4 regions of the Streptomyces sp. NPDC002125 genome follow, and region 1 is predicted to be linked to each of the others. Evidence: riboswitches for the same ligand, from Rfam matches in the RefSeq annotation. Region 1 holds a riboswitch; each other region holds the start of a gene.
The links. Region 1 has a riboswitch for cyclic di-AMP ahead of ACWCQM_RS29715 (M23 family metallopeptidase). Riboswitches for the same ligand answer to the same signal wherever they lie in the genome.
Positions count from the first base shown of each region.

Region 2: it holds a riboswitch for cyclic di-AMP, as region 1 does, so the genes downstream of both, ACWCQM_RS31505 (transglycosylase family protein) here and ACWCQM_RS29715 (M23 family metallopeptidase) in region 1, are expected to answer to the same signal.
Region 3: it holds a riboswitch for cyclic di-AMP, as region 1 does, so the genes downstream of both, ACWCQM_RS05840 (M23 family metallopeptidase) here and ACWCQM_RS29715 (M23 family metallopeptidase) in region 1, are expected to answer to the same signal.
Region 4: it holds a riboswitch for cyclic di-AMP, as region 1 does, so the genes downstream of both, ACWCQM_RS24400 (transglycosylase SLT domain-containing protein) here and ACWCQM_RS29715 (M23 family metallopeptidase) in region 1, are expected to answer to the same signal.

Region 1 is NZ_JBSFDD010000022.1:29,046-35,895, reverse strand. Features, by position in the region: gene ACWCQM_RS29725 (M16 family metallopeptidase) at 107-1,459, shown strand; gene ACWCQM_RS29720 (M16 family metallopeptidase) at 1,486-2,868, shown strand; cyclic di-AMP (ydaO/yuaA leader) riboswitch at 3,104-3,270, shown strand; gene ACWCQM_RS29715 (M23 family metallopeptidase) at 3,284-4,075, shown strand; gene ACWCQM_RS29710 (GntR family transcriptional regulator) at 4,314-5,018, shown strand; gene ACWCQM_RS29705 (HPr family phosphocarrier protein) at 5,189-5,470, opposite strand; gene ACWCQM_RS29700 (bifunctional acetate--CoA ligase family protein/GNAT family N-acetyltransferase) at 5,634-6,850, shown strand, end outside.
Region 2 is NZ_JBSFDD010000025.1:20,480-27,329, forward strand. Features, by position in the region: gene ACWCQM_RS31490 (nucleoside triphosphate pyrophosphohydrolase) at 1-572, shown strand, start outside; gene ACWCQM_RS31495 (cytochrome P450 family protein) at 569-1,864, shown strand; gene ACWCQM_RS31500 (transglycosylase family protein) at 1,970-2,959, shown strand; cyclic di-AMP (ydaO/yuaA leader) riboswitch at 3,273-3,444, shown strand; gene ACWCQM_RS31505 (transglycosylase family protein) at 3,445-4,140, shown strand; gene eno (phosphopyruvate hydratase) at 4,501-5,787, shown strand; gene ACWCQM_RS31515 (FtsB family cell division protein) at 5,880-6,350, shown strand; gene ACWCQM_RS31520 (DUF501 domain-containing protein) at 6,421-6,850, shown strand, end outside.
Region 3 is NZ_JBSFDD010000003.1:9,583-16,432, forward strand. Features, by position in the region: gene trmB (tRNA (guanosine(46)-N7)-methyltransferase TrmB) at 1-673, shown strand, start outside; gene ACWCQM_RS05830 (PrsW family intramembrane metalloprotease) at 744-2,195, shown strand; gene ACWCQM_RS05835 (aldo/keto reductase) at 2,199-3,143, opposite strand; gene ACWCQM_RS05840 (M23 family metallopeptidase) at 3,286-4,326, opposite strand; cyclic di-AMP (ydaO/yuaA leader) riboswitch at 4,338-4,490, opposite strand; gene ACWCQM_RS05845 (PP2C family protein-serine/threonine phosphatase) at 4,724-5,881, opposite strand; gene ACWCQM_RS05850 (MerR family transcriptional regulator) at 6,016-6,762, opposite strand.
Region 4 is NZ_JBSFDD010000015.1:74,377-81,226, forward strand. Features, by position in the region: gene ACWCQM_RS24380 (hypothetical protein) at 1-131, opposite strand, end outside; gene ACWCQM_RS24385 (heavy metal translocating P-type ATPase) at 315-2,588, shown strand; gene ACWCQM_RS24390 (flavodoxin family protein) at 2,656-3,108, shown strand; gene ACWCQM_RS24395 (hypothetical protein) at 3,500-3,730, opposite strand; cyclic di-AMP (ydaO/yuaA leader) riboswitch at 4,089-4,276, shown strand; gene ACWCQM_RS24400 (transglycosylase SLT domain-containing protein) at 4,279-5,136, shown strand; gene ACWCQM_RS24405 (hypothetical protein) at 5,382-5,966, shown strand; gene ACWCQM_RS24410 (SIS domain-containing protein) at 6,034-6,850, opposite strand, start outside.

The sequences.
Region 1 (6,850 bases):
AGCATCTACGACAACTTTCACCCAACGGGAACTTCGCCAGGTGCCCGTGCGCTTGCTTAGAGTGGCAGGTCCGGCAGGAAATCCTGTACCGATCGAAGGGACGTACATGCCCATGGGTCACACGGCCACAGCCCAGGCCGGTTCCGGCGGCTTGACGGCGACCGAGCACCGTCTGGCCAACGGCCTGCGCGTGGTGCTCTCCGAGGACCATCTGACCCCGGTAGCCGCGGTCTGCCTCTGGTACGACGTCGGGTCCCGCCACGAGGTCAAGGGACGCACCGGTCTGGCTCACCTTTTCGAGCACCTGATGTTCCAGGGCTCGGGCCAGGTCAAGGGGAACGGGCACTTCGAGCTGGTGCAGGGGGCGGGCGGCTCCCTCAACGGCACCACCAGCTTCGAGCGCACCAACTACTTCGAGACGATGCCGACGCATCAGCTGGAGCTGGCCCTGTGGCTCGAGGCCGACCGGATGGGCTCGCTGCTCGCCGCGCTCGACGAGGAGTCCATGGAGAACCAGCGCGACGTCGTCAAGAACGAGCGCCGCCAGCGCTACGACAACGTCCCGTACGGCACGGCGTTCGAGAAGCTCACCGCCCTCGCCTACCCCGAGGGCCACCCGTACCACCACACCCCGATCGGCTCGATGGCCGACCTGGACGCGGCGACGCTGGAGGACGCGCAGGCGTTCTTCCGTACGTACTACGCGCCGAACAACGCGGTGCTCTCCGTGGTCGGGGACATCGACCCGGAGCAGACGCTCGCCTGGATCGAGAAGTACTTCGGCTCCATCCCCTCCCACGACGGCAAGCAGCCCCCGCGCGACGGCACGCTGCCCGGCATCATCGGCGAGCAGCTGCGCGAAGTGGTCCAGGAGGAGGTCCCCGCGCGTGCGCTGATGGCCGCCTACCGGCTGCCCCACGACGGCACCCGCGCGTGCGACGCCGCGGACCTCGCGCTCACCGTGCTCGGCGGAGGCGAGTCCTCCCGGCTGCACAACCGCCTGGTCCGCCGCGACCGTACGGCGGTGGCGGCGGGATTCGGGCTGCTCCGGCTCGCGGGCGCGCCCTCGCTCGGCTGGCTGGACGTCAAGACGTCCGGCGGTGTCGAGGTGCCGCAGATCGAGGCGGCCGTCGACGAGGAGCTGGCCCGCTTCGCGGAGAACGGCCCCACCCCGGAGGAAATGGAACGGGCCCAGGCGCAGTTGGAGCGCGAGTGGCTCGACCGGCTCGGCACGGTCGCCGGCCGCGCCGACGAACTGTGCCGGTACGCCGTCCTGTTCGGCGACCCGCAGCTCGCCCTGACCGCCGTGGGCCGGGTGCTCGACGTGACGGCCGACGAGGTCAAGGAGGCGGCCCGGGCGCACCTGCGCCCCGACAACCGGGCGGTCCTGGTCTACGAGCCGGTCGAACCGGCCGACGACACCGAGGGCACCGACGCGCACGAGGGGGCGGACAAGTGACCGACGCCGCCGTGACTGGAGTAGCGATGGAGTACCACCCGCAGCCGACCGCCGGCGAGGCCAGGCCCTGGGCCTTCCCCGCGCCCGAGCGCGGCGCCCTGCCCAACGGCCTGACCGTGCTGCGCTGCCACCGCCCCGGCCAGCAGGTCGTCGCCGTGGAGATCTTCCTCGACGCGCCGCTGGACGCCGAGCCCGAGGGCCTGGACGGTGTGGCCACGATCATGGCGCGCGCCCTGTCCGAGGGCACGGACAAGCGCTCCGCCGAGGAGTTCGCCGCCGAGCTGGAGCGCTGCGGCGCCACGCTCGACGCGCACGCCGACCACCCGGGCGTCCGTGTCTCCCTGGAGGTCCCCGTCTCCCGGCTGGCCAAGGCCCTCGGCCTGGTCGCGGAGGCGCTGCGGGCCCCCGCCTTCGCGCAGGACGAGATCGAGCGCCTCGTGCGCAACCGCCTCGACGAGATCCCGCATGAGCAGGCCAACCCGGCCCGGCGGGCCGCCAAGCAGCTCTCCAAGGAGCTCTTCCCCGCCACGGCACGCATGTCGCGCCCGCGCCTGGGCACCGAGGAGACCGTGGGACGGATCGACGCCGCGGCCGTGCGCGCCTTCTACGACGCCCATGTCCGTCCGTCCACCGCGACCGCGGTCGTCGTCGGCGACCTCACCGGCGTGGACCTGGACGCCCTGCTCGACGACACCGTCGGCGACTGGTCGGGCAACGCGGGCCAGGCCCGCCCGGTCCCGCCGATCACCGCGGACGACACCGGCCGCGTGGTCGTCGTGGACCGGCCCGGAGCCGTCCAGACCCAGCTGCTGATCGGCCGTATCGGCGCGGACCGGCACGACAGCGTGTGGCCCGCCCAGGTCCTCGGCACCTACTGCCTGGGAGGCACGCTCACCTCCAGGCTGGACCGTGTGCTGCGCGAGGAGAAGGGCTACACCTACGGCGTCCGGGCCTTCGGCCAGGTACTGCGGTCGACGGCTCCCGGCTCCTCCTCCGGGCCGGCCGGTGCCGCGATGCTCGCGATCAGCGGCTCCGTGGACACGGAGTCCACCGGGCCCGCGCTCGACGACCTGTGGAAGGTCCTGCGCACGCTGGCGGCCGAAGGACTCACCGACGCCGAGCGCGAGACCGCCGTGCAGAACCTCGTGGGTGTCGCCCCGCTGAAGTACGAGACCGCGGCGTCCGTCGCGGCCACGCTCGCCGACCAGGTGGAGCAGCACCTGCCGGACGACTACCAGGCCCAGCTCTACGCGCGCCTGGCCGAGACGGGCACCGTCGAGGCGACCGCGGCCGTGGTCAGTGCGTTCCCGGTCGACCGGCTGGTCACGGTGCTCGTCGGTGACGCCTCGAAGATCGCCGAGCCCGTCCGGGCGCTGGGCATCGGCGAGGTGTCGGTCGTCACCGGCTGACGGCCACCGGGTACGGACGGGCGGAAACGGCCTCCGTGAACCGGCGAAGCAGTACGGAAAGGACCCCGGCGAGGGCACTCTCGCCGGGGTTCCGCCGCATGTCCTGTTTGTCGTTATAGGTGCGAAATGCCCTGTGGGATGTCCGACAAAAGGCCCGTTCCGTTTGGAGATGCGAAGCGGCCCGACCTAGCGTCAGCCCGGCTGTCCGCCAGACGTATGCCGCGACCGCGGCGCCGGACAGTCATCGCCGAGTCCCCGTCAGGCGCGAGCCTGGGGAGCCGGGGACCCATGAAGTCCCTGGGGTGAATCGGATCCCTGCGCCTCGCGCGAGGCAGGGGGCCCGTAGGAGACCTTCCTGCTCCGAACCCGTCAGCTAACCCGGTAGGCGAGAAGGAAGGAAAGGACCAGCTCCTCCATGGCGTTCATCCGTGCCACCGGGAAGCACCGTGCCCCGAGCCGCCTGACGCGCAAGAGCGCCCAGGTCGCCGGCATCGCGGCCCTGGCCACCACCGGCGTCATCGGCGCCACGGCCTCCCCGGCGCTCGCCGCGGACTCCGAGGCCCCCGCGAGCAGCACCGGTCTGACCCAGACCGTCGCCCTCGACGCCACGCTCGCCGCCCAGATCGACGCCCAGGCGAAGGCCCAGAAGCACCAGGCCGAGCTCGCCGCGAAGGCCGCGGCCGAGGCGAAGGCCAAGGCGGAGGCGAAGGCAGAGGCGAAGCGCAAGGCCGAAGCCCGCGCCAAGGAGGTCCGCGAGGCCGAGGCCCGTGCCGCCCGCGCCGCCGAGCGCGCCCGGCTGAACGCCTTCCACCTCCCGGTCGCCGGCTCGCACGTGACCACCGGCTACAAGTCCGGTGGCGCGCTGTGGTCCTCCGGCAGCCACTCCGGCGTGGACTTCCAGGCGGCGTCCGGCAGCTCCGTCGTCGCGGTCGGCGCCGGTACGGTCGTCGAGGCGGGCTGGGGCGGCGCGTACGGCAACAACATCGTGCTCCGGATGAAGGACGGCACCTACACCCAGTACGGCCACCTCTCCTCGATCGGTGTCTCCGTCGGCCAGAGCGTCACCTCGGGTCAGCAGATAGGCCTTTCCGGCTCCACCGGCAACTCCACGGGACCGCACCTGCACTTCGAGGCCCGGACCACCCCCGAGTACGGGTCCGACATGGACCCCGTCGCCTACCTCCGCTCCCACGGCGTCCAGGTCTGACTCCGCACAGCGTGACAGCGCCCCTCCCGGGCGTACGACGAAGGCCCCGGCCCACCCGCCGGGGCCTTCTCCGTGTGCCCGGGAGGGGCGCCCGCCCAAGCGCGCGTGGAAGTGCTCCCTGGCTAAAAGATATCCATGGATTCCACCCCGCCATCGGAAATTCCCGCCGGTTGCAATAGAGTCACAGAACAGGCGTCGGTCGGCCGCGTTTCGCGGGGATTAAGGCGGAGGTTCGGACATGCGCATTCCCGCGCATTCGGTATGCACGGCGATCCGTGACGACATCGTCTCCGGTGTCTTCGAACGCGGTGGCCGCCTCACCGAAGAGGTACTCGCGCGACGCTACGGCGTCTCACGCGTCCCGGTGCGCGAGGCGCTGCGCACCCTGGAGTCCGAGGGATTCGTCGTCACCCGCCGGCACGCCGGCGCCTGCGTCGCCGAGCCCACGGAGCAGGAGGCGGCGGACCTCCTGGAGATCCGCATGCTCCTGGAACCCCTCGGGGCCGCACGGGCCGCGCAGCGCCGTACCGACGCGCACCTCAAGGTGCTCCGAGGCCTGGTCAGACTGGGTCAGGAGCGGGTCCGCCGGGGGGAGGGGGAGGATCTGCGCTCGCTGGGCGGCTGGTTCCACGAGACGCTCGCGCAGGCCTCGGGCAGCCCCGCGCTGATCGCGCTGCTCACCCAGCTCCGGCACAAGATCGCCTGGATGTACTCCGTCGAGCAGCCGGCCCGCCCCGCGGACTCCTGGGCCGAGCACGGTGCCCTCGTCGACGCGGTGGCGCGCGGCGACGCGGAACGGGCCAGGTCCCTGGCCGCCCAGCACGCCGAGCGGGCCGCCGCCGCCCACCGGCTGCGCCGCACGGACCGGCAGGGCAGCGCGGCGGGCGGGATGCGGGTGAGGACTTCGCAACACCCCGTAAACATCGCGGGAGTCCGTCATTAACAATGGCGCCGTATACAAAGAAGGTAATTCGCGCAGGGCTTTCTTTTTGCTGCCCTGATTCAGTTTTTCCGGTGCTCCGTGAAGCCGGTCACGGAAACAGAAATGCCGCGGCCCCCGTGGGGGTGCCGCGGCATTTCCGTGAAAAATTCTCCGATCCGGAACGGCCGGAATCAGACGGTCTCCGGGAGCTCCTCGAGCCCCTCGGCGACCAGCTTCGCCAGACGGTCCAGAGCGACCTCGGCGTTGTCGGCCTCGGACGCGAGCACGATCTCCTCGCCGCCCTGGGCGCCCAGGCCGAGCACCGCCAGCATGGACGCGGCGTTCACGGGGTTGCCGTCCGCCTTGGCGATCGTCACGGGGACGCCGGAGGCCGTGGCGGCACGGACGAAGATGGAAGCGGGGCGGGCGTGCAGGCCCTCGGCCCATCCGACGTTGACGCGGCGCTCAGCCATGGTTCTGCCCTTCACGTATCAATGGTTGTCTAGACCAGTCTCTCATGCGGTGCGCGCTGCCGGGCCTGGGCTCACCGCCGGCCCGCTCACGCCCGGCGGCCCCCTCAGCGTGCCTTCGCCGCGAACCCGGCGCGACCGGTGCGACGCGCCGTAGGCTTTGCCCATGGAGCCCTCGCCGGAGCAGAGTCCGCATCACGCGTACCCCGACCACTGGGAGGCGGACGTCGTCCTCCGCGACGGTGGCACCGCGCGCATCAGGCCCATCACCACGGACGACGCCGAGCGGCTCGTCAGCTTCTACGAGCAGGTGTCCGACGAGTCGAAGTACTACCGCTTCTTCGCGCCGTACCCCCGTCTCTCCGCCCGCGACGTGCACCGCTTCACCCATCACGACTACGTCGACCGGGTGGGACTGGCGGTGACGATCGGCGGCGAGTTCATCGCGACCGTGCGCTACGACCGGATCGACGACCGGGGCAGGCCCGCCTCCGCCCCGGCCGACGAGGCCGAGGTCGCCTTCCTCGTCCAGGACGCCCATCAGGGCCGCGGTGTGGCGTCGGCGCTCCTCGAACACATCGCCGCGGTCGCCAGGGAGCGTGACATCCGCCGCTTCGCCGCCGAGGTGCTGCCCGCCAACAACAAGATGATCAAGGTGTTCCGGGACGCCGGCTTCACCCAGCAGCGCAGCTTCGAGGACGGCTCCGTCCATCTCACCCTCGACATCGAACCCACCGCGGAGTCCCTCGCCGTCCAGCGCGCCCGTGAGCAGCGGGCCGAAGCGCGCTCCGTCCAGCGCCTGCTGACCCCGGGCTCCGTCGCGGTCATCGGCGCGGGACGCGCGCCGGGCGGCGTGGGCCGCACGGTGCTGCGCAACCTCCTCGCCTCGGGCTTCACCGGGCGCGCGTACGCCGTGAACACGTCCTTCGACGCCGATCTGCGCACCGTCGACGGGGTGCCCGCGTACCGCTCCGTGGGGGAGATCGGCGAACAGGTCGACCTCGCGGTCGTCGCCGTCCCCGCGGACCGGGTCCCCGAGGCCGTCGCCGACTGCGGCGAACACGGCGTCCAGGGGCTCGTCGTCCTGTCCGCCGGTTACGCCGAGCGCGGCGCCGACGGCCGGGAGAAGCAGCGCGAACTGGTCCGGCAGGCACGCTCGTACGGCATGCGGATCATCGGCCCGAACGCCTTCGGCATCATCAACACCTCGGACGAGGTCCGCCTCAACGCCTCCCTCGCCCCCGAGTCGCCGAAGGCCGGGCGCATCGGGCTCTTCACCCAGTCCGGCGCCATCGGCATCGCCGTGCTGTCCGGCCTCCACCGGCGGGGCGCCGGACTCTCGGCCTTCATCTCCGCGGGCAACAGGGCCGACGTCTCCGGCAA
Region 2 (6,850 bases), on a different contig from region 1:
AGGCGTACGAACTCGTCGAGGCCATCGAGGACGGTGACCGCGAGGAGCTGCGGGAGGAGCTCGGCGACGTACTCCTCCAGGTCGTCTTCCACGCCCGGATCGCGCAGGAGGACCCCGAGGAGCCGTTCGGCGTCGACGACGTCGCGGCCACGATCGTCGACAAGCTGATCCACCGTCATCCCCATGTGTTCGGCGACGAGACCGCCGAGACCCCGGAGGACGTCCACGCGCACTGGCTGCGTACGAAGGCGATCGAGAAGCAGCGCGCCTCGGTCACCGACGGGGTGCCGCTCGGGCAGCCCGGCCTCGCGCTCGCGGCCAAGCTCGGCAGCCGGGCCCGTACGGCGGGGATCGACGCCGCGCTCCCCCAGGGGGACGGCGTCGGCTACCGGCTGCTGGCCCTGGCCGTGAGCGCCGAGCAGGACGGCACCGATCCGGAGGCCGCCCTGCGGGCCGCCGCCCGCGCCTACCGGGACGCGATCCGGGCGGCGGAGGGGCTCGGGACCGCCCGGGAGGGTGCCGGGGACGCCCCGGACGGCGGCGGGAGCGCTCCGGATAGCGTCGAGGGGTGAACGACAGCCCCGGGGCGGCATCCGCGCCCGACGCAGCACCCGAACTCTTCACCTGGGAGTTCGCCTCCGATCCGTATCCCGCCTACGCCTGGCTCCGCGAGCACAGCCCCGTGCACCGCACGGCGCTGCCCAGCGGGGTCGAGGCGTGGCTGGTGACCCGGTACGCGGATGCCAGGCAGGCCCTCGCCGACACCCGCCTCTCCAAGAACCCGGCGCACCACGCGGGGTCGGCGAACGCCAAGGGCAAGACGGGCATCCCGGGGGAGCGCAAGGCGGAGCTGATGACGCATCTGCTGAACATCGACCCCCCGGACCACACCCGGCTGCGCCGGCTCGTGTCCAAGGCGTTCACCCCGCGCCGGGTCGCGGAGTTCGCGCCGCGCGTGCAGGAGCTGACGGACCACCTCATCGACTCGTTCATCGAGGAGGGGAAGGCGGACCTCATCCATGACTTCGCCTTCCCGCTGCCCATCTACGCGATCTGCGACCTGCTCGGGGTGCCGCGCGAGGACCAGGACGACTTCCGCGACTGGGCGGGCATGATGATCCGCCACGGCGGCGGCCCGCGCGGCGGGGTGGCCAGGTCGGTCAAGAAGATGCGCGGTTATCTCGCCGAACTCATCCACCGCAAGAGGGAGAATCCCGGCGACGACCTGATCTCCGGGCTGATCCGGGCGAGTGACCACGGCGAGCACCTCAGCGAGAACGAGGCCGCGGCGATGGCCTTCATCCTTCTCTTCGCCGGCTTCGAGACCACCGTGAACCTCATCGGCAACGGCACGTACGCGCTGCTGCGCGACCCGGCCCAGCGCGAGCGCCTGGAGCGCTCCCTCGAAGCGGGGGAGACGGAGCTGCTCGCCACGGGCATCGAGGAGCTGCTGCGCTACGACGGGCCGGTGGAGCTCGCGACCTGGCGGTACGCCACCGAGCCCGTGACGCTGGGGGGCCAGGAGATCGCGGCGGGGGACCCCGTTCTCGTGGTTCTGGCCGCTGCGGATCGTGATCCGGCCAGATTCCAGGATGCGGACACCCTGGATCTCGCGCGGAGTGACAATCAGCACCTCGGATACGGGCACGGCATCCACTACTGCCTGGGTGCTCCGCTGGCCCGTCTGGAGGGCCAGGTGGCTCTGGCGACGCTGCTGCGGCGCCTCCCCGACCTGCGGCTCGCTGCGGAACCTGCCGATTTGCGCTGGCGGGGCGGGCTCATCATGCGTGGACTGCGCACGCTTCCTGTCGAGTTCGAACCGGGGCGCCCGGCCGAAAAAAGTGACAGCCTGTCAACTCTGTGACTTTCACGTGATCTCCGCTGCATCGACTTGTGACACACGTTCGAGTAGGGCTAGGTTCACCGTTCGACTCACCCGTCACATGTCAGTCACACGGAAGGCAATCCCATGGGCTCCGCGACCGGCAGACACCGTCGCCCTCGCCAGGCACCCGCCATCGTCGTCGCCGCAGGCGTCACGGGATCGGCCATCGCCATCCCGCTCCTCGGTGCCGGCGGCGCACAGGCCGCAGACGCCACGACCTGGGACCGGGTCGCGGAGTGCGAGAGCGGCGGCATGTGGAGCGCCGACCTCGGCAACGGTTACTACGGCGGCCTGCAGTTCTCGCAGGAGACGTGGTCGGCCTACGGCGGCAAGGACTACGCCCCCAGGGCTGACCTCGCCAGCCGCTCGCAGCAGATAGCCGTCGCCGAGAAGGTGCTGGACGACAAGGGCCCGCAGGCGTGGCCCAGCTGCGCCGTGATCTCCGGGCTCGCCCTGGACGGGACGCTGCCGGGTGTCGACCCGGGCGGCGAGCCCTCCGCCGAGTCCTCGGACACCGCGACCGGGTCCGAGACCCCCTCCGACGAGGCCTCCGACGAGGCCGACGGTTCGGAGAAGTCGGACAAGGCCAAGGACAAGTCCGGCGCAAAGACGGACAAGAGCGATGAAGTGGACGCCTCCACGGGTGCCGACGCGTCGCCGTCCGCCACTCCGTCGCCCGAGGCCTCGGAGAGGTCCGGCGCGTCGAAGGGTGATGCCGCGAAGGGCGGGAAGCACCGCGGCACCCCCGCCCCCGAGGCGAGCGCGAGCACGGGCTCGGAGCTGGGGAGCGGACGCGAGTCCGGCCGCCACGCCTCCCGGGGCGACTCCGACGCGCGCCAGGGTGCGGACAGCACGTACACCGTCCGCTCGGGCGACAACCTCTGGGCGATCGCCGACGCGCAGGAGCTCCCCGGCGGCTGGCCCGCGCTCTATGAGGCCAACAAGAGTGAGCTGGGCTCCGACCCGGACCTGATCCTCCCCGGCCAGAACCTCGTCCTCGACGTCGCGGCGGACGCCGCCGACGCCCGGACGGACGCAGCCGACGCCCAGGCGGAGGCCGTGTCCGGCAGCTGATCCGGCGGTTGATCCACAACTGATCCAAAGCGGGAAAACACCCCGAAATCAGGGGTAGTTCAGAGGCCTATGTCCACTTATGCGTAAGTGAGACATGGGTCTCTTTGCTTCAATTGCCGCGCTCCGCCTGTCCGGTCCGTCCATATTGGCTCCGACCTGCGCAAACGGCTCGACGCACCATTCCGGTTCATGTTGATTGACCGTTATGTCCATCTTTGAATGTAGGGGTTGCGTGTGTTTACGGTCGGAGCCGCTCGCACCGCGGGCACCTTCGACCGTCACGCCGAATCCTGCCGTCGGACGAAGGGAACCGACGCGTAAAGCGCCGTAGGCAGGAGCGGGGGACCCAGGTAAGCGCCGGACCCGGCCGTCGGAAGACGGACGCGGGCACGGCTCGGGGTGAAGTCGTCCGCGAGTGCGGGCGACCGGGCAACTCACAGGCCCGAACCCGACAGCTCACCTCGTAGGCGTCGGTGAGGAGAACCATGCTGCTTTCCAGCAAGGGCAAGCACCGCCGCCCGTCCAAGGCCGTCCGTGTCGCCACCCTGGCCGGTGTCGCCGGTGCCGCCGTCGCCGTGCCGCTGATGGGCGCGACCAACGCCTCCGCCGCCTCCGTCGCCACCTGGGACGCCGTCGCGCAGTGCGAGTCCGGTGGCAACTGGTCCATCAACACCGGCAACGGCTACTACGGCGGGCTCCAGTTCTCGCAGTCCAGCTGGGCCGCCGCCGGCGGTACGCAGTACGCCGCGCGTGCCGACCTGGCCACCAAGGACCAGCAGATAGCCACCGCCGAGAAGCTCCTCGACCTCCAGGGCCCGGGCGCCTGGGCCTGCGCCGGTGCCGGCGGTCTGACGAACGACGGTGTGGACCCGGGTGTCGACACCGGCTCCGGCGCCAAGGCGGCCGAGACGAAGACCCAGCCGGAGCGCACCGCCGAGCAGCCCGCCAACCGCAGCGAGAAGCGCGCGGAGCCGAAGGCCGAGAAGACCGTCACGACCCCGACCGGCGAGAAGGTCCAGAAGGGCGACGGCGAGTACAAGGTCAAGGCCGGAGACACCCTCAGCAAGATCGCCGACGCCGAGAAGGTCAAGGGCGGCTGGGAGAAGCTCTTCAAGCTCAACGACGACATCGTCGACGACGCCGACCTGATCTTCCCGGGTCAGCAGCTCCACCTGAAGTAGTCCGGGGTCCTTCCTCCTGCCCCGGAGGCCCGGCCCGGTGCGCCCACCCCCCTGCGCGCCGGGCCGGGGCCGTGTCCGGCACCGGAAACCTTCGGTGCTGTGCGGAACGGGTTCCCGGAGGTGTTTCGGCGCTCCGCGGAATGGAGCCGCCGGGGGCCGCCGGCGGGCGCGATCGTTCAACTGTTGTAGTTACTTGCCAGTAAAATTCTGGAGCTTTGCCCGTAATACGGGCCCTTGGGTCCTTTTTCGTCCCAGGGGGCGGGCGGACGGCCGACGCAGCGGGCCGGGCCGGTTAGGCTCGTGCCGCAAGGCCACAGTGACCCTGCCCAACCAGTGTCAGATCCCAGAAGGAGATGCCTCGTGCCGTCCATCGACGTCGTCGTAGCCAGGGAAATCCTCGACTCCCGGGGCAACCCCACGGTCGAGGTCGAGGTTGGCCTCGACGACGGCAGCACGGGACGTGCTGCTGTTCCGTCCGGAGCCTCCACCGGCGCGTTCGAGGCCATTGAGCTTCGCGACGGTGACCCCAACCGTTACCAGGGCAAGGGCGTCGAGAAGGCCGTCCTCGCCGTGATCGAGCAGATCGGCCCGGAGCTCGTCGGCTACGACGCCACCGAGCAGCGCCTCATCGACCAGGCGATGTTCGACCTGGACGCCACCGAGAACAAGGGCTCCCTCGGCGCCAACGCCATCCTCGGCGTCTCGCTGGCCGTGGCGCACGCCGCGTCCGAGGCGTCCGACCTCCCGCTGTTCCGCTACCTCGGCGGCCCGAACGCGCACCTGCTGCCCGTTCCGATGATGAACATCCTGAACGGCGGCTCGCACGCCGACTCCAACGTGGACATCCAGGAGTTCATGATCGCGCCGATCGGCGCCGAGTCCTTCTCCGAGGCCCTGCGCTGGGGCGCGGAGATCTACCACACGCTGAAGAAGGTCCTGAAGACCAAGGGCCTGTCCACCGGTCTCGGTGACGAGGGCGGCTTCGCCCCCAACCTCGAGTCCAACCGCGCCGCCCTCGACCTCATCCTCGAGGCCGTCAAGGAGGCCGGCTACGTCCCCGGCCGCGACATCGCGCTCGCGCTCGACGTCGCCGCGTCCGAGTTCTACAAGGACGGCGTCTACGAGTTCGAGGGCAAGTCCCGCTCGGCCGCCGAGATGACCGAGTACTACGAGGAGCTCGTCTCCGCGTACCCGCTGGTCTCCATCGAGGACCCGCTGTACGAGGACGACTGGGCCGGCTGGAAGGTCATCACCGACAAGCTCGGCTCCAAGGTGCAGATCGTCGGTGACGACCTGTTCGTCACCAACCCCGAGCGCCTCGCCCGCGGCATCGAGGAGGGCTCGGCCAACGCCCTGCTCGTCAAGGTCAACCAGATCGGTTCGCTGACCGAGACCCTGGACGCCGTCGAGCTGGCCCAGCGCAACGGCTTCAAGTGCATGATGTCGCACCGCTCCGGTGAGACCGAGGACGTCACCATCGCCGACCTCGCCGTCGCCGTGAACTGCGGCCAGATCAAGACCGGCGCCCCGGCCCGTTCGGACCGCGTCGCCAAGTACAACCAGCTGCTGCGCATCGAGGAGATCCTCGACGACGCCGCGGTCTACGCCGGGCGTTCGGCGTTCCCGCGGTTCCGCTTCGAGGGCTGACGGCCCGAGTCCGGGCACCAGCCTCCGTCCGTCCCCGCACTCGGTCCCGTACCGTGTGCGGGGACGGACGTGCGTAACGGGGAGCGTGAGACATGGCCGGGAAGGACCGCGACCGGTTCTCCACCGCGACCAGGCTGCGGCTGCTCGGCGAGCAGACGGCGGCCCGCGTCTACCGGTCCCAGAACCGCCGTCAGGCCCGCCGCTCCCGGCTCACCGGCCGGGCCGCCTTCCTGGCGCTGATCGTCTGCTCCCTGGTGGTGGCGCTCGCCTATCCCATGCGGCAGTACATCTCCCAGCGCGACCAGATCGCCGAGCAGGAGAGGCTCTCGCAGGACGCGCGGGCGCGGACCGAGGAGCTGCGGGACGAGAAGGCGCGGCTCAAGGACGACGCGTACATCCGCCGTCTCGCCCGCGAGCACCTGCACTACGTGCTGCCCGGCGAGACCGGTTATACGGTGGTCGACCCGGACGCGGCCGAGGTGCGCCGCGGTGAGCCGGGGGAGACGGGGCGGCCCTGGCACTCGAACCTCTGGGACGGCGTCGACACCGCGGACCGGGAGTGACCCCGTCGCGGTACCGTGCCCCCTCCCCGCACCGATTCATACAGTCCGACCGATGACATTCAAGGCAGGCATGGACACGCCCCCTCCGCAGACCGAATCCACCACGCCCACCGCCGCGGACATCGCCGCGTTCGAGCTCCAGCTCGGCCGCCCGCCGCGCGGTCTGCGCGCCATCGCGCACCGCTGCCCCTGCGGCAACCCGGACGTGGTCGAGACGCAGCCCCGTCTGGAGGACGGCACGCCGTTCCCGACGACGTACTACCTGACGTGCCCGCGCGCCGCGTCCGCGATCGGCACGCTGGAGGCCAACGGGGTCATGAAGGAGATGACCGAGCGCCTGGCCACCGACCCGGAGCTGGCCGCCGCCTACCGGGCCGCGCACGAGGACTACATCGCGCGCCGCGACGCCATCGAGGTCCTGGAGGGCTTCCCGAGCGCCGGCGGCATGCCGGACCGGGTGAAGTGCCTGCACGTCCTGGTCGGCCACTCGCTGGCGGCCG
Region 3 (6,850 bases), on a different contig from region 1:
CCACGAGCGCCGCATCCGCAGCTTCCAGCCGCGCCGCAGCCGGGTCACCACCGGCCAGGAGGACGCCCTTCAGCGTCTGTGGCCCTTGTGGGGCCTGGACATCGACGGCCGCAGCGTCCTCGATCTCCCGGAGCTCTTCGACGGCCTGCCCGTGGTCCTGGAGATCGGCTTCGGCATGGGCGAGGCCACGGCGCAGATGGCGGCGGACGACCCGGGCACCGGAATCCTGGCCGTCGACGTGCACACCCCCGGCCAGGGCAATCTGCTGGGACTCGCCGAGCGGGCGGGGCTGACCAACGTCCGGGTCGCCAACGGCGACGCGATCATCCTGCTCCGCGAGATGCTGGAGCCCGAGGCGCTGGACGGGCTCAGGGTCTTCTTCCCCGACCCGTGGCCCAAGAAGCGGCACCACAAGCGGCGGCTGATCCAGCCGGAGTTCCTCGACCTCGTCGCGGGGAGGCTGAAGCCGGGCGCGGTCGTCCACTGCGCGACGGACTGGGAGCCGTACGCCGAGCAGATGCTCGAGGTGCTGACGGCGCACCCCCTGTTCGAGAACACCCAGGCGGACGGCGGCTATGCCCCGCGGCCCGCGTTCCGGCCGCTGACCCGCTTCGAGGGCCAGGGTCTGGACAAGGGCCACGTCGTGCACGACGTGCTGTTCACCCGTCGCTGATCAGCCACGGCCGGGCGCCCGGGCGAAGGCGCCGTGGCCAGGTGTCAGTCCCCCTCGTTAGGGTCGACAGGTGTCCGAGGGGTCCGTGCAGCACCAGCAGCCGGCCGTCCCGGTTCTCGAGGAGCAGCGGCTCGACGAGTTCCTGGGCGCCGTCCCGGAGCGTGGCCAGTGGCGTTACCGGCCGCGCCGCGTCGGCATGGTCTGGCGCAGCAAGGCGTTCCGCGCCGGGGCGGTGATCACGGTGCTCGCGCTCTGCGGTCTGTTCATCCTGGCCCTGGTGCGCGAACAGACCGGCACCGAGGGCTTCCTGGTGGGGCTGGGCCTGGCCGTGCTGCCCGTGCCGCTGCTGATGTCGGCGTTCCGCTGGCTCGACCGGGTGGAGCCAGGCCCCTGGCGGAATCTGCTGTTCGCGTTCTTCTGGGGCGCGTGCGCCGCCGCGCTGGTGGCGATCCTGGCCAACTCCTTCGCGACCCGCTGGATAGCGACGGCCACCGCCGACCCGGGAAGCGCCGACACCCTCGGGGCCACAGTCATCGCGCCGGTCGTCGAGGAGAGCGCCAAGGCCACGGCGGTCCTGCTGATCTTCCTGTTCCGCAGAAGGGAGTTCGGCGGAGTCGTCGACGGCATCGTGGTCGCCGGATTCACCGCGACCGGCTTCGCCTTCACGGAGAACATCCTCTATCTGGGCAACGCCTTCGGCGAGGACCAGGAGCTCGGCACCACGGGCTTCGCCTCGGTGACGGCCGGGACCTTCTTCGTGCGCGTGGTGATGTCCCCGTTCGCGCACCCGCTGTTCACGGTGCTCTCCGGCATCGGCCTCGGCATGGCGGCGCTCGGAGGGCGGCGCCACCGGATACGCCGGATCACGCTGCCGCTGCTCGGGCTCGTGCTCGCCATGGGCCTGCACGCCCTGTGGAACGGCTCGTCGGCCCTCGGCCCGTACGGCTTCTACGTGGTCTACGGCGCGTTCATGGTGCCGTGCTTCGCCCTGGTGACCTGGCTGGCGATCTGGTCGCGCCAGCGGGAGCTGCGCACGCTCTCCACCGAGCTCCCGGTGTACGCGGCGGCCGGCTGGCTCGCCCCCGCCGAGCCGCTCGCCCTGGCCTCGATGCGGGCGCGGGGCATGGCCCGGGACATGGCCAGGCACTGGAACAGCCATCCGGACCGCGGCCGGGGCAGGGCCGCCGCCCGCACGGTCGCGGAGTACGAGTCGTTCGCGACGTCCCTGGCGATGCTGCGCCGCAGGGCCCGGCACGACGGCGCGGGCCCCGACTTCGCCCTCCGCGAGCAGGAGTTGCTGCACCACCTGTGGCACCGCAGGCTCGTCGCGTCCCCCGCCCTGACGCACGCCGCCCACGCGACGGGCCGGGTGCGCGTGCCCCGGCCACCCGCGCCTCTCCCGTTCCCCCGTCAGATGCCCTACGGGGACGCGGCCGTGCGGCAGCCGCCCGCGCCGCACCGCCACTACGGCGGCTACAACCCCTACCGGGAGGACAGCGGCGGCGCCCAGGGCGGCCGCTGAAGGTCAGGCGGAGGCTTCGGTGAGCTCCGCCAGGTCCTGCTCGGTCAGCCGCAGATCGGCCACCGCCACCAGCGCGGGCAGCTGTTCGACCGTACGGGCGGAGGCGATCGGCGCGGCCACGGTCGGCCGGGCGGCCAGCCAGGCGAGGGCGACCGTCGCGATCTCCGCGTCGTGCTCCTGGGCGACCTTGTCGAGCGCGGCAAGGACCTTGCGCCCGCGCTCGGTCTCCAGATGCTTGCCCGCACCCTGGGCCCGGGCGCTCTCCACGGAGGCCCCCGGCCGGTACTTGCCGGTGAGGAAGCCCGAGGCCAGCGCGTAGTACGGGACGGCCGCGAGCCCGGCGCCGGCCGCCGTCTCCTGGAGCGCGCCCTCGTAGGTGTCGCGCGAGACGAGGTTGTAGTGCGGCTGGAGCGCCACGTAACGGGCCAGGCCCTCGCGCTCGGAGAACTCCAGGGAGGCCCTGAGCCGCTCGGGGCTGATGTTGGACGCGGCGATCTCCCGCACCGAACCGGCCTTCACCAGCTGGTCGAGCGCGGTGACGATCTCCTCGACGGGGACGCTCTCGTCGTCGAAGTGCGTGTAGTAGAGGTCGATGTGGTCGGTGCCGAGCCTGCGCAGCGAGGCCTCGGCCGCCGCCTTGATGGTGGTCGCCGAGAGCCCCTTGTACTCGGGGTGGGCGCCGACCTTGGTGGCGATGACGACATCGTCGCGGCGGGAGCGGGCCGCCAGCCACGTGCCGATGAGCCTCTCCGACTCACCGCCCTCGTTGCCCGGTATCCAGGCGGAGTAGGAGTCGGCGGTGTCGATGAAGTTGCCCCCGGCCGCCGTGTACGCGTCGAGAACCGCGAACGTCCGCTCCTCGTCGGCCGTCCAGCCGAAGACGTTGCCGCCGAGTGCGAGGGGGAAGACCTGGAGGCTCGAAGAACCGAGCGGGCGCAGAGATGTCATACCCAAGGTCAACCGATCGCCCGAAGGAGCTATTCCGCTTCAGCGGGCGCATGGGCCGCACACGGGACCGGCGGCCCTGACGTCGGGGGGTCGTGCGTCAGGGCCGCCGGGGTACCGGTGCGCCGGGTGCCGGCGCGTGGGCTCAGATGGTGAGGCCCTTGCCGCGCAGCCAGCTCATGGGGTCGACGCCCGAGCCATCGGCGGTGTGGATCTCCAGGTGGAGGTGCGGGCCGGTCACGTTGCCCGTGGCGCCGACGCGGCCGATGGTGTCGCCGGTGGTGACCTTCTGGCCCGCGGTGACGTCCATCGAGGACTGGTGGCAGTACCAGATCTCGGTGCCGTCATCGAGCTCCAGGACCGTGCGGTAGCCGTACGAACCCGACCAGCCGGCCGACTTCACCGTGCCGCTGTGCACGGCCTTGACCGGGGTGCCGGTCGGCGCCGCGAAGTCCAGCCCGGTGTGATAGCCGGAGGACCACATCGAACCGGCCTGACCGAAGGTCGAGGTGATGGTGTACGAGGAGGTCGGGACGGCGTAGCTGGCGGCGAGCTTGGCAAGGCGCTCGGCCTCGGCCTTCTTCTTCGCCGCCTCTTCGGCCGCCTTCTTCTCGGCGGCCGCCTTCTTCTCGGCGTCGCTCTGCTGCTTCGCGGCCTGGGCCGCGGCCGCCTCGGCGGCCGCCTGCTCCTGAGCGGCCTTCGCCTCGGCGTCGGCGCCGGCCTGCTGCTGCTCGGCCTGCTGGAGAATCCGGGCGCGCAGCGCCTCGCCCGCGTCGGTGGCGCCCTGCTCGGCCTCGGCGGCGGTGATGCCCGCGGTGGTGAGGGGGGAGGACGCGGCGACCGTCTCGTGGTCCGAGTCGGAGTCGCCGGACATGAACGCGCCGACACCGGGAAGGGACTTGGCGTCGGGGAGGTTGTCCGCGATCGAATCGGGAAGGGAGATGGAGACCGGCGGCTTGCTCTGCGCGGTGGCCATGCCACCCGCACCGACGGCCGCGATGACACCGACACCGAGGACGGTGGAGCTACGGGCGAGGCCGCGCTGCTTGGCTACGCGGTGCCTGCCGCGTACGGGACGGATGGACTCCTCGGTGGGGTTCCATTCCTCCCATGACCTGTCCTCATCACCGAAGCTTCCGGGCCTGAAGGATGACGGGGCCTCGGGGGCAGGCTGGTTTGACGCCACGTGGGCGCACTCCTTTCCTTCCTTCTCGCCTACCGGGTTAGCTGACGGGTTCGGAGCAGGAAGGTCTCCTACGGGCCCCTTCGTCTCTCACGAGACACAGGTGTCCGATTCACCCCATGTAGGTGGTTCCCCGGTTCCCTTGCGGAATTCGGCGCTGCGCACGGTGCCGCCTCTTGCGACGACAGGTACAACCGCGCTGCGTTATCGAACGTTAATAGACACCCGGGTCCGATTCCAAGCTGTTCCCACAGATCGTTCAGCGCTCTGGCCTGGACTTTAAGGGCCCAAACGGTCGCAAACGGGCGAGTTGAGCACCCCGCGACACCCCCTCAGTTTCTGACGGTGTGTCAAATGTTATGCGGAGAGATGCCCCTCGGCTACGGAGTGTCGCCGTCGGTCATTCACTGTCCCGTCCCACGATCTTCACGGTCGTCCGCCGGTCCGGCTGCCCCCGGGCCGGCCGGCCGACCGCGAGGAGCGCCAGGTCGTCCGTCGACCTGCCCCCGGTGTGCAGCCGCACGTCGTCGGTGAGCGCGGACAGCAACTCCTCCGGCCCCGGGAAGATCCGGCCGCGCAGCCGGGCCTCCGGGTCGTAGAACACACCGTGCGCGTCCCGCGCCTCGGACAGCCCGTCCGTGAACGCCAGGAACGTCGAACCGGCCGGCAGCGGCCACTCGTCCGAACGGTCCGGCCAGGTGCCGAGCCCCATCCCCAGCGGCAGCGCCGGCACGGTGGGCGCCAGCACGTCGAGCGCCCCGTCCGGGTACAGCAACAGCGGCTCGGGATGGCCCCGGTTGATGGTCCGCAGCGTGGCCGAGCCCGCCGGGATCTCGGCGAGCACCGCGGTCACGAACCCCTCCGTGGAGTCGAACCCCCCGCGCCGCGCGCCCTCACGCGCCAGCGCCCGCTCCAGCCGCTGGACCACGCCCTCCAGCGACCGCTCCTGCTCGGCGGCCTCCCGGAACGCCCCGATCACCACGGCCACCGCCGCCACGGCGTCCAGCCCCTTGCCCCGTACGTCCCCGACCACCAGCCGCACCCCGTACGGGGTGTCCGTCACGGCGTACAGGTCTCCGCCGACGAACTCGTCCGCCTGCGCCGCCTCGTAACGCGCCGCGATCTGGAGTCCGCCGATCCGGGACTCGGGCATCGGGAGCACCGCCCGCATCGCGGTCTCGGCGATGACCCGGGCCGAGGCCAGCTGCTCGTTCCCGCGCCGCACGACGCCGTTGATGACGACGGCGAGCACGGACACGGTGAACAGGGTGAGGAGATCGGTCAGCGGGGCGACCCTGAACACCACACCGTCCGAGATCCGGATGGCGAGCACGACGAGGATCGCGGCCACTCCGACGCGGACCGTGGAGGCCAGCGAGAAGAACGGGGCCGCGACCAGCGCGGCGGCGGCGAAGAGCGGAACGGCGGTCACCTCGGCCGGTGTGCCCAGGTCGAAGGCCACACCGACGCAGATCATCAGCGCGGGCAGCATGCGCACGAACCGCCGCGCACGGGCGTTCCCGGCAGCACCCCCTCGCCGTCCGTCCCGCATCCCCACCTGTGCGCTCCTGCCCCGTCCGTCCACGGCTGCGGACGGTACCGCGCCCCACCCAGGCTGGCCGGAGCCGCGCCGAGCGGCGACCCGTCATCGGCCAAAGGGAGGAGCGCGCCGGAGCCCCGCCCCGCCGGAGGTCAGCCGGAGAGCCGGTGCTGCGCGTAGACCGTCAGTGCATCCCGTACGAAGACGGCCGTTCCGTCCCCGTGCCGATCGTAGTTCTTCGCGAAGCGCGGATCGGCGGCGTACATCTCGGCGAGGCCCGTCACATAGGAGCGCGTGGGCTCCCTCGTGACCGAGAGCCAGTCGCAGTGCCGGCGCGCGATGTCCTGCACCTCCTCGGCGCCCGCGTCCCGTCCGGCCGCCCTCGCCCGGCCGTAGTCCCGGGCGATGGTCTCGTGCTCCTCCTGGAACCGGGCCCGCTCGGCGGGGCCCAGCCCGCGCCACCACCGGCCGCTCCGCTCGTACGCCTCCCGGCCCCAGCGCTCGGTGACCTCCTGCTCGTACACCGTGTGATCGAAGCCGTCGAACACTTCCTCGGCCATGAGCCCCTCCCCTTCCTCGGTCCTCCGGAGAGTGGTCCGCACCGAGGAGATCTGCCGCCCGATGCGCTCCCGCTCCTGCTCCAGCAGGCCCAGATGGGCCCGCAGTGCCGCGGAGGCGTCCCGCTGCCCCTCCAGTACGTCCTTGATCGCGGGCAGCGAGAGCCCCAGCTCCCGCAGCAGCAGGATGCGCTGGAGCCTGACCAGGGCCTCCTGGTCGTAATAGCGGTAGCCGTTGGCACCCGTGCGGCTCGGCACCAGGAGGCCGAGGTCTCCGTAGTGCCGGAGCGTGCGGCTCGTGGTGCCCGCGTGGCGGGCTATCTCCTGTATGGACCACTCCATGCGGGAAACGGTAGATCTTTACGCAACGTCAAGGTCAAGCCCGGAGCGGACGACCGCACGCGGGCATACGACAGAGGCCCGGATCCTT
Region 4 (6,850 bases), on a different contig from region 1:
CTCTCGCTGTGGTCCGCGCGCTCGGAAGGCCCGGGATCACCGGGCCCGGCCACGGCGCCCACCCCCCAGGCGGCACCGAAGGACGCCGCAAGCGCGGCGGTGAACGCGGTCATCTTCGCGGCGGTTCTCATGACTGCTCCTGACGTCTGCGCGGAGGGCCCGCGGCGGTCCGACATCCTGAGCGTATACCCTCCAGGGGTATCTGCAAGCTGCCGCGCGACGCTTGCGAAGATACGGGGTGGGGGTATATCTCTTGAGGCGAGAGAGATACCCACCAGGGGTATACTTGGTCCCGTTCGAACGAGGAGCAGGAAATGACTCCCACGACTCCCGGAGCCACCCGGGTCGAGCTCGCGATCGGCGGCATGACGTGCGCCTCGTGCGCGGCCCGGATCGAGAAGAAGCTCAACCGCATGGAGGGTGTCGAGGCGACCGTCAACTACGCCACGGAGAAGGCGAGAGTCACCTTCGACGAGGACGTCTCGGTCGACGACCTGATCGCCACGGTCGAAGCCACGGGCTACACCGCCCAGCCGCCGGCCCCGGCCGCCCCCGTGCCCGGCGAGGGCGCCGCGCCCACGGCCGGGCAGGCGGACGACGAGCGCGCCGACGCCGAGCTGAGGTCACTGCGCGAGCGGCTCGTCACCGCCGCCGTGCTCGCCCTGCCGGTCGTCGCGATGGCGATGATCCCCGCCCTCCAGTTCGAGTACTGGCAGTGGCTCTCCCTCACACTCGCGGCCCCGGTCGTCACCTACGCGGCCTGGCCCTTCCACCGCGCCGCCTGGACCAACGCCCGGCACGGCGCGGCCACCATGGACACCCTGATCTCGGTCGGCACGTCGGCCGCCTTCCTCTGGTCCCTGTGGGCGCTCTTCTTCGGAACGGCCGGGATGCCGGGCATGACGCACCCCTTCGCATTCACGATCGCGCGGGGGGACGGTGCGGGGAACATCTATCTGGAGGCCGCCGCGGGCGTCACGGCCTTCATCCTGGCCGGCCGGTACTTCGAGGCACGCTCCAAGCGCAAGGCGGGCGCCGCCCTCAAGGCGCTCATGGAGCTGGGTGCCAAGGAGGTCACCGTCCTGCGCGACGGCCGTGAGCTCACGGTGCCCACGGCCGCTCTGGGCGTCGGCGACCGCTTCCTCGTACGCCCCGGGGAGAAGATCGCCACGGACGGGACCGTGGTCGAGGGCTCGTCCGCCGTGGACGTCTCGATGCTCACGGGTGAGTCGGTCCCCGTCGAGGTCTCCGCCGGGGACTCCGTCACCGGTGCCACCCTCAACGCGGGCGGACGCCTGGTCGTCGAGGCCACCAGGGTCGGCGCCGACACACAGCTGGCGCGGATGGCCCGGCTCGTCGAGGCCGCCCAGAGCGGCAAGGCATCGGCCCAGCGCCTGGCCGACCGGATCTCCGCGGTCTTCGTGCCGGTCGTCATCGGGCTCGCGCTCGCCACGCTCGGCTTCTGGCTCGGCTCCGGCGCCGGCCTCACCGCCGCCTTCACGGCCGCCGTCGCCGTACTGATCATCGCCTGCCCCTGCGCCCTGGGGCTCGCCACCCCCACCGCCCTGCTGGTCGGGACGGGGCGCGGAGCCCAGCTCGGCATCCTGATCAAGGGCCCCGAGGTGCTGGAGACCACCCGCAGGGCGGACACGATCCTCCTCGACAAGACCGGCACGGTCACGACCGGCCGGATGACCCTGCTGAAGGTCCGCACCACCCCGGGCACGGACGAGGACCAGGCCCTCCGCCTCGCGGGCGCGCTGGAGCACGCCTCGGAGCACCCGGTCGCCCGGGCCGTCGCCACGGGAGCGGTCGCGGCGGTGGGCACCCTGCCCGCCCCCGAGGACTTCGCCAACGTCCCCGGGCTCGGCGTCCAGGGAGTCGTCGACGGGCACGCCGTCCTCGTCGGCCGCGAGAAGCTGCTGAGCGAGTGGGCCATCGAGCTCCCCGAGGAGCTCCGGGCCGCCAAGGACCGGGCCGAGAAGGCCGGCCGGACCGTCATCGCGGTGGCCTGGGACGGTGAGGCCCGCGCCGTGCTGGAGGTCGCCGACGCGGTCAAGGACACCAGCGCGGAGGCCGTCCGGCGGCTGCGCGCCCTCGGGCTGACGCCCGTCCTGCTGACCGGCGACAACCGCACGGTCGCCGAGGCCGTCGCCGCCGAGGTCGGCATCGCCGAGGTCATCGCCGAGGTCATGCCGCAGGACAAGGCCGACGTCGTCAGGAAGCTCCAGGCCGAGGGCCGCAGCGTCGCCATGGTCGGGGACGGCGTCAATGACGCCGCCGCACTCGCCCAGGCGGACCTGGGTCTGGCCATGGGCACCGGGACGGACGCGGCCATGGAGGCCGGGGACCTGACGCTCGTACGGGGCGACCTGCGCGCCGCCGCCGACGCGATCCGGCTCTCCCGCAGGACGCTGGGCACGATCCGCTCGAACCTGTTCTGGGCCTTCGCCTACAACGTGGCGGCCCTCCCGCTCGCCGCGGCGGGCCTGCTCAACCCCATGATCGCCGGAGCGGCCATGGCCTTCTCGTCGGTCTTCGTCGTGGGCAACAGCCTGCGTCTGCGGAGCTTCCGCGCGGCCGGCTGAGCGGGAGCCCGGGCCGCCGCCCGTCCCGGTTTGCCTCCGGGGGACGGGGACGGCAGGGTTCACAGGTGTGGCCACTCTGCTGATCGTGCATCACACCCCCTCGCCCAACTGCCAGGCGCTGTTCGAGGCCGTCGTCGCGGGGGCGACCACGGACGACATCGAAGGCGTACGGGTCGTCCGGCGCGCCGCGCTCTCGGCCACGGCCTCCGACGTGCTCGCCGCCGACGGCTATCTGCTGGGCACTCCGGCCAACCTCGGCTACATGTCCGGCGCCCTCAAGCACTTCTTCGACCAGGTCTACTACCCGTGCCTGGACGGGACGCGGGGACGGCCGTTCGGCTACTACGTCCACGGCGGCAACGACGTCACCGGCGCCGTACGCGGCATCGAGTCCATCACGACGGGGCTCGGATGGCGCCGTACGGCCGACGCCGTGACCGTCACAGGAGAACCGGCCAAGGCCGACACCGAGGCGTGCTGGGAGCTCGGCGCGACGGTCGCCGCCGGGCTGATGGAGTGACGACGCGCCACGTGTGAGGCGTGTGAGGCCGCCGCGGTCTGCCCGGCCCCCGCGATCCGGATCGAGGACTGACGGGACGGCCCCACGCCGGGGCCGAGGACTGACGGGACGGCACCCACGCCGGGGCCGAGGGCCGCCACGGGACGAGCAGCAGCTTGCCCGCGGTGGCCCGGGACCCGATGTCGCGGTGTGCCCGCTCAGCGTCCTTGAGCGGTGGCGCCGCCCGGTCCCGGGCAGCAGGGCCCCCTGCCGCACCAGGTCGAAGAGCTCCGCGCTGGGGTGCCCCGGGCGGCGCCACCCCGCAGGCCCCGGCCGGGGCCGCTTCCCAGGCCCGGTGCGGAGCCGGCGCGCCTCCCGCGCGAGCCGGCCCGCCCCGGGCTTCGCCTTCCCGTCAGTGCGGCCGCCACCTGAGCTTGCCGCCGCCCACCCAGCGCACCGAGGCCGGATCGTCGAGGTCGTGGACCGGGATCCCCGCCGCCGAGGCGGCGATCAGCACATCCGTCATGGCGGTCGCCCGGCCGACCACCTCCCCGTCGATCTCGACGATGCGGAAGGGCGGGTCGCCGGGCTGGACGGGCAGGACGGTGATCCGTGGGTACGAGGCGTAGGGGTTCTCGGTCATGCGTGGATCGATTCCACGCGGTGTCGGACGGTATGCCCATTGATGCGCGATCTGAGGCATCTGCCCGATTTGGATCGCTTTCTTGAAATTGATCCCGTAATCCATAAAAGGCCATTTCGTGTGACCTGGGGACCTTCAAGGGGGAGCAAAACGCCCTAATCGGACTCCGTGACCAGCGTCACCTGACAAGCCGCGGACGCCCGGACGGAGCGGCCGGTTCCCTTCTGCGCCAAGAAGAGTTGTCGGCGCCGTGTGCGATGGATTACATGAATTCCTGTGAATCGATCTTGCCGGTGAATTTTGATCACGAGATCGGGCTTGTTCGTTTCCCTATTTCTCGCCTACGGTCACCATCACTCCGGATGGAACGCCTAATCCTGCCGCCGTCCGGGAACCCGACCACTTCTCGTACGGCAGGAGCGGGGGACCCAAGTAAGCGCCGATCCGGTATCCGGAGCGGCTCGGGGTGAAGTCGCATTCACGTGCGGCCGGGCATCTCCAGCCCGAACCCGACAGCTCACTTCGTAGGCGACGGAGAGGAATTCAGCATGCCCGAAAACGGTAAGCACCGTCGTTCCAGGACCAGTTCGCTGACTCGCGGCGTCATCGCCGTGACCACGGGTGGAGCCGCTCTCGCCCTTCCCGTGTTCGGCGCGACCGGTGCCTTCGCCGCCCCGGCCCAGCCGACCGCCGTCGAAAAGGCGGCCACGTCGACTTCCGTGTCCGGAAAGGGAATTGCCGCGAAGAAGTCGGGCTCCACCACCTATTCCGTGATCTTGGGTGACACGCTTGCCAAGATCGCCCGCGAGCATTCCGTGAGCGGTGGCTGGAAGGCCCTGTACGAGGCCAACGAGAAGTCTGTCGGCGGAAATCCCGACCTGATTCACCCCGGTCTGAAGCTGACCGTCGGCGGCAAGGCCGAGAAGAAGTCGGCCGACACGTCCGAGAAGAAGGCCGACAAGGCCGCCGACCGTACCGAGAGCGCCGACCGCGCCGACCGTTCGGAGCGCACCAGCACCCCGATCGCCGCGGAGGGCGCTCCCGCCGCCGCCGAGGCCGCCCCCGCCGCCGAGCCGGCCGCGTACACCGACGACCTGGACGGCTGGATCAAGGAGTCGCTCGCCATCATGGCCGAGCACGGCATCCCCGGCAGCTACGAGGGCATCCACCGCAACATCATGCGTGAGTCCTCCGGCAACCCCCAGGCCATCAACAACTGGGACTCGAACGCCGCCGCCGGCATCCCGTCGAAGGGCCTCCTCCAGGTCATCGACCCGACCTTCCAGGCCTACCACGTGCCCGGTACGTCGACGGACAGCTACGACCCGGTCGCCAACATAACGGCCGCGTGCAACTACGCCGCCGACCGGTACGGCTCGATCGACAACGTCTTCGGGGCCTACTGAGCCCCGAGGGCACATGACCCGCTGACGCGCGAGGCGTGACGGCGGGAACAGAGTGACGGACGGCAGAGACGGGTGGTACGGGTTCGGCGGAACCCGTACCACCCGTCTTTCGTGTGCGCACACCTACTCCGGTGCCCTCGTGCCCGGCCGTCACGTCGTGCCCGGCGGTTCCCGGGTGCGCGACGACAGGCCGGTCGGGACGCGTTGACTGGTCTCGTACAGGTTCGTCGTCCATACTGCCCGCCGTGGAGCAGCGCATAGATTCGAACACCAAGCCCGAGTTCGCCGCGGGGACAGACCCGGCGTTCATCCCCGGCCTGACGGCCCCTGTCGCCGCGCGAACGGGGGCTGAGGCGGAGGCGGAGAAGGCGGCGCCCGAGGGGGTCCCGGAACCGGAGGACGCGGTCGTGCTCGCGGCCGAGGACGCCGAGGAGCCGGAGGAATCCGGCGACGCGGGGGAGTCCGGGAACGACGCGGACTCCGGCGCTGTCGCGGACGCCGTCGCGGACACGGAAGCCGGCGTGGAGCGCGAGGGTTCCGACGGCGAGGACGGACCCGTCTTCGAGGTCAGCGACCGGCGCGGATCCATCCGGGTGGACGCCACGGGCGTCCGCTTCACGCTGGACGACCAGGAAGCGGAGTTCGACTGGTCCGAGATCGGCGCGGTCGAGGTCAAGACCGGCCGTTTCGGACGCCGGTTCACCGTGACCGTCCACCTGTCCAGCCGCCGGTGGTTCAACGCCGAGGTCGAGGCCGAGGCGCGGAGCAGCCTCAAGGAGTGGACGGCGGATCTCGACGCCGCGCTGGACGCCCACTTCGAAGAGGGCTGACCCGCACGGCCGTCGCCGCGTACCGGGCCGCCCGCCGGCCCGGTACGCGGCATGCCGTGACGCGGGGTCAGGCTCCCGGCGCCCCTTCGAGTACGACCGACCGTGTCAGATGGCGCGGCAGATCCGGGTCGAGTCCCCTGGCCACGGCGCGGGCGACCGCCAGCCGCTGGACGCGCACCAGGTCGGCCAGGGGGTCCAGGCCGCTCTCCACCCACCGGGCCCCCGTCGCCCGCACCTGTTCCGCCAGGCCCTCCGGTGCCGCGCCGAACATCCAGGTCGCGGTGCCGGCCGTGGCGATGCTGATCGGGCCGTGGCGGTACTCCATCGCCGGATAGGACTCCGTCCAGGACAGGGACGCCTCCTTCATCTTGAGCGCCGCCTCGTTGGCGATCCCGACCGTCCAGCCGCGCCCCAGGAAGCTGAACTGGGTGCACTCCAGCACCCCGTCGGGAAGCGGCTCGGCGAGCGCCTGCTCCGCGTCCCGTACGACCTCGTCGGTGTGCAGCCCGAGGTGGGCGCGGAACAGGGTCAGGGCCGTGGTCGCGAACCGCGTCTGCACCACGGACCGTTCGTCGGCGAAGTCGAGGACGACCAGCTCGTCCGCCGCGTCCGTCACCGGGGTGTGCGGGTCGGCGGTCACCGCCACGGTCCTGGTGGTGCCCCGCAGCCGGTTCAGCAGGCCGAGGACCTCGGTGGTGGTGCCCGACCGTGTCAGCGCGACGACCCGGTCGTACGGCCTCCCGAAGGGGAACTCCGACGCGGCGAACGCGTCCGACTCGCCCTGCCCCGAGGCCTCGCGGAGGGCGGCGTACGCCTGCGCCATGTAGTACGACGTGCCGCAGCCGACCACGGCGACGCGCTCACCGCCGGCGGGCAGGGCCGCC